DNA from 3 places in the Metapseudomonas furukawaii genome. Region 2 is predicted to be linked to each of the others. Evidence: predicted binding sites of a transcription regulator. Region 2 holds the regulator's gene; each other region holds the start of a gene.
The links. The regulator LexA, encoded in region 2, represses DNA repair genes until DNA is damaged. The targets are predictions, from matches to a motif close to CTGTNTNNNNANACAG.
Positions count from the first base shown of each region.

Region 1: recN (DNA repair protein RecN) is a predicted target of LexA. The motif match lies at 1,354-1,369, and genes of this name have one in related genera.
Region 3: imuA (translesion DNA synthesis-associated protein ImuA) is a predicted target of LexA. The motif match lies at 788-803, and genes of this name have one in related genera.

Region 1 is NZ_AP014862.1:5,331,666-5,333,907, reverse strand. It holds gene recN (DNA repair protein RecN) at 1-1,329, opposite strand, end outside; gene grpE (nucleotide exchange factor GrpE) at 1,485-2,054, shown strand; gene dnaK (molecular chaperone DnaK) at 2,155-2,242, shown strand, end outside.
Region 2 is NZ_AP014862.1:3,733,914-3,736,155, forward strand. It holds gene KF707C_RS17390 (TetR/AcrR family transcriptional regulator) at 1-466, opposite strand, end outside; gene lexA (transcriptional repressor LexA) at 698-1,309, shown strand; gene sulA (SOS-induced cell division inhibitor SulA) at 1,320-1,793, shown strand; gene KF707C_RS17405 (hypothetical protein) at 1,873-2,106, opposite strand; gene KF707C_RS17410 (DUF6586 family protein) at 2,178-2,242, opposite strand, start outside.
Region 3 is NZ_AP014862.1:4,735,031-4,737,272, reverse strand. It holds gene KF707C_RS21775 (AMP-binding protein) at 1-741, shown strand, start outside; gene imuA (translesion DNA synthesis-associated protein ImuA) at 907-1,521, shown strand; gene KF707C_RS21765 (Y-family DNA polymerase) at 1,529-2,242, shown strand, end outside.

The sequences.
Region 1 (2,242 bases), 1.6 Mb from region 2:
GGCCAGGCTGATGCGCGACAGTTCGCCGCCGGAAGCGACACGTGCCAGGGTCTTGAGGGGTTGCCCCGGGTTGGCGCTGACGAGGAACTCCACCTGTTCCAGGCCGAAGTGCTGGGGCTCGCAGGCCTCACTGCGGCTGAGCTGGATGCTGAAGCGGCCGCCGGGCATGCCCAGGCGCTGCATCTCGGTCTCCACCGCCCCGGCCAGTCGTGCGGCGGCGTCATTGCGCAGGAGGCTGAGTTCTTCGGCCTTTTCCCGGTAGTGACGCTCGTAGGCGGCCAGCTCGTCGCCCAGGCGCTCGGCGGCTTCGTCGTCGGCGTTCAGGGCTTCCAGTTCTTCCAGCAGCCGTTGCTGCAACTCACCAAGGTCATTGGGCTGGACCCGGTGCTTGCGGGCGAGGGTGTAGATGGCGTCGAGTCGCTCCTCCAGGGCCTGCTGGCGCGCGGGGTCGGCATCGAAATGATCGATGAAGCGGTTCAGTTCGCCGACGGCCTCCTCGACCTGGATCTGCGCGCTCGAAAGCAGGTTGACCGCTTCCGCCAGGGCGCCAGGCTGGGTGTGGAAGGCGGTCAGGCGGTTGAGGCTGGCGGTGAGCGCACTCAGTACATTGCCGGCATCGCTCTCGCTGCACATGTCGATCACCTGGCGGCAGGCGCCCAGCAGGCTACCGGCGTTGGTCAGGTTCTTGTGCTCCTGCTCCAGTCGCTCCAGTTCATTCTCGCCCAGGGCCAGGTTCTCCAGTTCTTCGAGCTGGTAGCTGAGCAGTTGGTGGCGGGCGCGTTGTTCATCTCCGGAGCGGGATATCCGCTCCAGCTCCTGGCGTGTCTGTCGCCAGCGCTGCGCCGCCAGTTGGACCTGGCGAGCGAGCTCACTGGCGCCGGCGAACTCGTCCAGCAGGCGGCGATGGGTGTCGGTCTTGAGCAGGGACTGGTGCTCATGCTGGCTGTGGATGTCGATCAGCAATTCGCCCAGGCTCTTGAGGTCGCCGAGGGGGCAGGGCGTGCCGTTGATGTAGGCGCGGGAGCGGCCTTCGGCCGTGATGACCCGGCGCAGGATGCAGGGGCCGTCCTGTTCCAGGTCGCGTTCGTCGAGCCAGTCGCGGGCCTCGGCGATGCCGCTGACATCGAAGCTGGCGAGGATATCGGCCTTGTCGGCGCCGGGCCTGACTGCGCCGCTGTCGGCGCGGTCGCCCAGGGCCAGGCCCAGGGCATCGAGCATGATGGATTTGCCGGCACCGGTTTCGCCGGTGATCACGCTCATGCCGGCTTCGAGCTCCAGGTCAAGGTGCTCGACGATGGCGTAGTTGTGGATCGACAGGTGGACCAGCATGGTGCGACTCCCGCGCTGAGATGGCTGGCTATTTATACAGTGTTTGTTTTCTGGCTGACAATTGCCTCTCCCCCTTGAAGCGACAAATTGCGACCCCATATAGGCGGACAGATCAGCGGGTCTTTCCCGCAGCTGTCTTTTATGAGGAGGAAGGCATGGCCGACGAACAGACCCTGGATACCCAGACCCCCGACGCGAATTCCGCAGCCGAAACCGCTTCCGGTGACGACCTCGCCGCTCGCGTCCAGGTGCTGGAAGAGCAGCTGGCCGCGGCCCAGGATCAGTCGCTGCGCGCTGTGGCCGAGCTGCAGAACATTCGCCGCCGCGCCGAGCAGGATGTGGAGAAGGCGCACAAGTTCGCCCTGGAAAGGTTCGCCAATGATCTGCTGCCGGTGGTCGACAGCCTGGAGCGTGGCCTGGAAATGACCAGCGCTACCGACGAGGCCATCAAGCCGGTGCGCGAGGGCATGGAACTGACCCTCAAGCTGTTCCACGACACCCTGAAGCGTTTCCAGGTGGAAGCGGTGGACCCCCACGGCACGCCATTCAATCCGGAACACCATCAGGCCATGGCCATGGAAGAGAGCACCCATGTGGAGCCGGGCAGCGTGCTCAAGGTGTTCCAGAAGGGCTACCTGCTCAATGGCCGCCTGCTGCGCCCCGCCATGGTGGTGGTCAGCAAGGCGCCGAGCGCTACGCCGCCGTCGATCGACGAGCAGGCTTGAAATTCGCCCTCGGGGCCCCATCTGTTAGTTCAAGCGTTTATGTGCTGCCGCAGCCCTCGAGTCGGGGCTGCGGAGAATCCAAAGTTTCGGGAGATCAAATATGGGCAAAATCATCGGTATTGACCTGGGGACCACCAACTCCTGCGTGGCCATCCTGGAGAACGGCAGCGTCAAGGTGATCGAGAACG
Region 2 (2,242 bases):
GCTCCAGCGGCGGAACCCTTGGAGCGGACTCGTTCACCAGCAGCATGTAGCGACGAAACACCTTGCCATAAACCTCTTCGAGGTACTTGCGCAGGTGGCCCTGGCTCTGACTGAATGCAAGCCCGAGCAGGCGCATGAAGATGGACAGGTCATTGCCGCTGCGAGGCTTTACCGCCAGTGCTTGTTCGACGAGCATCTCCAGCAGTTCTTCGAGCGTAGCCTTGCTCTCGGACTTGGACTGGCGCCGGTCCAGCTCGCGCTCCAGACTCTGGCAGAACGGTCCGAGGAAACGCGAGAAGACCGCCTGGATAAGCGCTTTTTTCGAGCCGAAGTGATAGTTCACTGCAGCCAGGTTGACCCCGGCCTTGCTGGTGATCAGGCGCAGTGACGTTTCGGCGAAGCCCTTTTCCGCGAACAGCTGTTCCGCTGCATCCAGAATGCGTTCAACGGTTTCCGACTGGGCCATGGCTCCTCCGCCTGACAAACACTTGTTTGAAACATACGTTTCAGCCTATCCGCTTGTCAAGCCGCGCACACCACTATCTGACGGGTCAGTCATCGCCTCCCCTCGCCCCCTCCGAGCACCGCACGAATCGGCTCTCCGCGAAGCCGCCTCGCATCCCGGAAAAAGAAGAATTGCCAAGGGCGGATCACTGTATATAATCCCAGTCACTGTATAAAAAGACAGAGCGCCGCCATGCTGAAACTGACGCCCCGCCAAGCCGAGATTCTCGCATTCATCAAGCGCTGCCTTGAAGACAATGGCTTTCCGCCCACTCGCGCGGAGATCGCCCAGGAACTCGGATTCAAGTCACCCAATGCCGCCGAAGAGCATCTCAAGGCCCTCGCCCGCAAGGGCGCCATCGAGATGACCCCCGGCGCCTCTCGCGGCATCCGCGTCCCCGGGTTCGAGCCCGGCGCCAACGACGATGACGGACTGCCCGTCATCGGCCGAGTGGCTGCCGGCGCCCCCATCCTCGCCCAGCAGAACATTGAGGAATCCTGCCGCATCAACCCTGACTTCTTCCATCCCCGCGCCGACTACCTGCTTCGCGTGCGCGGCATGTCGATGAAGGACATCGGCATCTACGACGGTGACCTGCTTGCCGTTCATAGCACACGGGAGGCTCGCAACGGCCAGATCGTAGTCGCCCGCCTGGGGGACGAAGTCACAGTTAAGCGCTTCAAGCGCGACGGTGACAGGGTTTGGCTGATAGCCGAAAACTCGGAATTCGCCCCCATCGAGGTGAACCTCGATGAACAGGACCTGGTGATCGAAGGTTTGAGTGTCGGCGTGATTCGCCGCTAAAGGAGGCCTCATGCAGTTCCCGCAGTCCCTTGCTCGGTCCCAGCTCCCCCTGTTCCACGATGCCATCCTGGCAAATCCCGTGGCCCCGCTGCTGACCGATGTGGTGGAAGAGCCCCACCAGGAAGAACCGGAAGTCTTCAGTGAACTCGCATTGCGCGGCGCAAGCGGGCACTGCAGGCATATGCTGGCCTCGGTACTTCGGGAGCTGAGCGACGAGCCGGATGCCCGCTGGCTGACACTGGTCGGTGCACCTGCAGGCCTGAGCCGTGACTGGCTGCGAGACTCCGGCCTAAACCGCGAGCGCATCCTCATCCTGCAACCTCGCGGCCAGCAAAGCGCACTGGAGCTGGCATGCGAAGCGCTGCGCCTGGGACGCAGCCACACCGTTGTCAGCTGGCTTCAACTGGGGCAGCGAGCCAAACGCCAACTGGCCCAGGCTGCGCGCGAAGGAAGCGCGCAGAGCCTGAACATTCTGCTGGGTTGAAAGTATTCAGGGCACCGGAAAAATCCGAACCCCTGACTTCAGACGGTAACCGGATCGCCGTAGGATCCGACTTCAAGGCTCAGTGCAGGACGCGCGGACCGTCTTGATGGTCCATGTCACCTTCGGCCAGACGGCCAGCCATCTGGACGCCGACGTTCAGCATGGCCTTGGCGACTTCCAGGTGATGCCCCTGAAGAAAAGCTTTGGCGTCGGAGGAAAAGTCCAGTGTCACCAGCGCCTCCTCGTCCTCGGCCCGGCGCAAGATAATGCGCCCGTCAGGCAGCTCGACTATTTCCAGAAAGGACGTAGGCATAGGTTTATCTCTCCACGAAAGGCGACCATTGTAACAGCGAGCCGCCAGCACGCCCTAGCCCGCCGATCAAATCAGCATTCGCTGAGGGTTTCCCGGAAGCGCAACGCCAGGGATTTAAGGTTCTGCCGCCAGCTTT
Region 3 (2,242 bases), 1.0 Mb from region 2:
TATCTGGGACGGGCCTGGCGCAGCCTCGGGGGCTGGTGCTACGCGCTCTATGCCGCCCTGCTGTTCTGGCCCTTCGCGTCCCTGACCTGGCTGGCTGTCGTCCTGTGTCCGAGCCAGCGCGGCTGCCGCGCCATCACCCGGCAGGCCGCGAGGACCTTCCTGCGCCTGGCCGGCATTCCCCTCGGCGTCGAGGGGCGGGACCGCTTGTCGGCCAGGGGGGCGAGCGTGCTGGCCGTCAACCATGCCAGTTACCTGGATGGCGTGGTCCTCTGCGCGGTCCTGCCGTCGCACTTCGCCTTCGTCGCCAAGCGCGAGTTGGCCGGCCAGTGGTTCGCCGGCCTGTTCCTGCGCCGGCTGGGAGCCCGGTTCGTCGAGCGCTTCGACCTCGAGCGCAGCGTCGCCGACAGCGACGCCCTGGGCGAGGCGTTGCGCGCCGGCCAGTCCCTGGTGTTCTTCCCGGAGGGCACCTTCACCCGCGAGCCTGGCTTGCGGCCTTTCCGCATGGGCGCCTTCGTGCTGGCCGCGAACACCGGCGTACCGCTCTTGCCGGTGGCCATTCGCGGCACCCGCGAGATCCTGCGTGACGGCCAGTGGTTCCCCCATCGCGGGGCCGTGCAGGTCCATGTCTGCGACCCGCTTCAGGCGGGCGGCAGGGACTGGTCGGCGGCCATCAGGTTGCGGGACGAGGCGCGTGCGGCATTGCTGGCGCAGTTGCAGGAGGCCGAAAGGGTCTTGGGCTGAGCCGTCAGTCCAGTCCGAATTGACGTGGGGAATGCACTGATATTTACTGTATATAAATACAGTATTCGTAGGATTTCCCCCAATGGCCTTGATGATTGTTCCTGGCCCTTTCGGCAGTCCCCTTCGGGGGCTGCCGTTTTTCTTCTCTGGCGATGGGCGGGCCTGATGGGCGCGGTGGTCGCCCTCGACGCCCTGCTCAACGAGCGGCGGGTGTGGAAAGGCCAGCCCGTATCGCAGCCGGGCGGCAGCGACCAGCCCACCGGTCTGGCCGAGCTGGATCGGGCGCTGCCCGGTGGCGGCTGGCCCGAGGCGGCCCTGAGCGAGATCCTCGCCGCCGCCGTCGGGCTGGGTGAGCTGAGCCTGCTCTGGCCGACCCTGGCGCGGCTCACCGGCAGCGGCGAGCGGGTGGTGCTGGTGGCGCCGCCGCATATCCCTTATCCACAGGCCTGGCAGGCGGCGGGGGTGGACCTGCGCGCCCTGGCCCTGGTGCAGGCCAGTGGCCGCGACGCCCTTTGGGCGGCGGAGCAGTGCCTGCGTTCCGGCAGTTGTGGCGCGGTGCTCTGCTGGCCGCAGCAGGCCGACGACCGGGCCCTGCGGCGCTTGCAGGTGGCCGCCGAGACCGGACAGACCCTGGCCTTTGCCTTTCGCCCCCTGGAGGCGTCCCTGAACCCTTCGCCGGCGGCCTTGCGCATTGCCGTGGAGGGGGCGCCGGCGCGCCTGAGGGTGCTCAAGTGCCGGGGCGGCCTGCCGCCCGCCAGGCCCATCGCGCTGGCCCGGTGAATCCCCCATGCGCTGGGCTTGCATACTGCTCCCGCAGTTGGCGCTGGATAGCGTGCTGCGAGGGCATCCCGACCCCGAGGCGCCCCTGGCGCTGGTCACCGGCACGCCCCAGCGGCGGGTGCTGCGGGCGCTGAATCCGGCGGCCCGAAGCTTGGGGCTGCGCCCTGGCCAGTCCCTCACCGCCGCCCATGCGCTGACCCGCGATTTCGCCCAGGTGGAGTACGACCCGGCCCAGGTCGAGCGGGCCGAACAGCTGCTGGCGGCCTGGGGCTATGGCTTCAGTTCCCAGGTCAGCCGGCGCTACCCGCGCTGCCTGCTGCTGGAGGTGGAATCCAGTCTCGGCCTGTTCGGGCCCTGGCCGCGCTTCGAGGCGCGCTTGCGCCGGGAGCTGGAAGGGCTGGGCTTTCGTCATCGCATCGTCGCCGCGCCCAACCCGGCGGCGGCGCGGGTGCTGGCCAATGCCGCGGACGGCCTGGCGCTGGCGACCCCGGCGGAGCTGCGCAAGGCCCTGGGGCGCCTGCCGGTGGAGCGCGCCGGCCTGGATCGTGACGTCGCCACCGCCTTCCAGCGCATGGGCCTGCGAGCCTTGGGACAGGTGCTGGCGATGCCCCGGCAGACCCTGGCCCGGCGCTTTCCCGCCGAGGTGCTGCGGCACCTGGATTGCCTGCTGGGCGAGCGCCCCCTGGCCCTGGAGTTCTACCGGCCGCCGGATGAGTTCGAT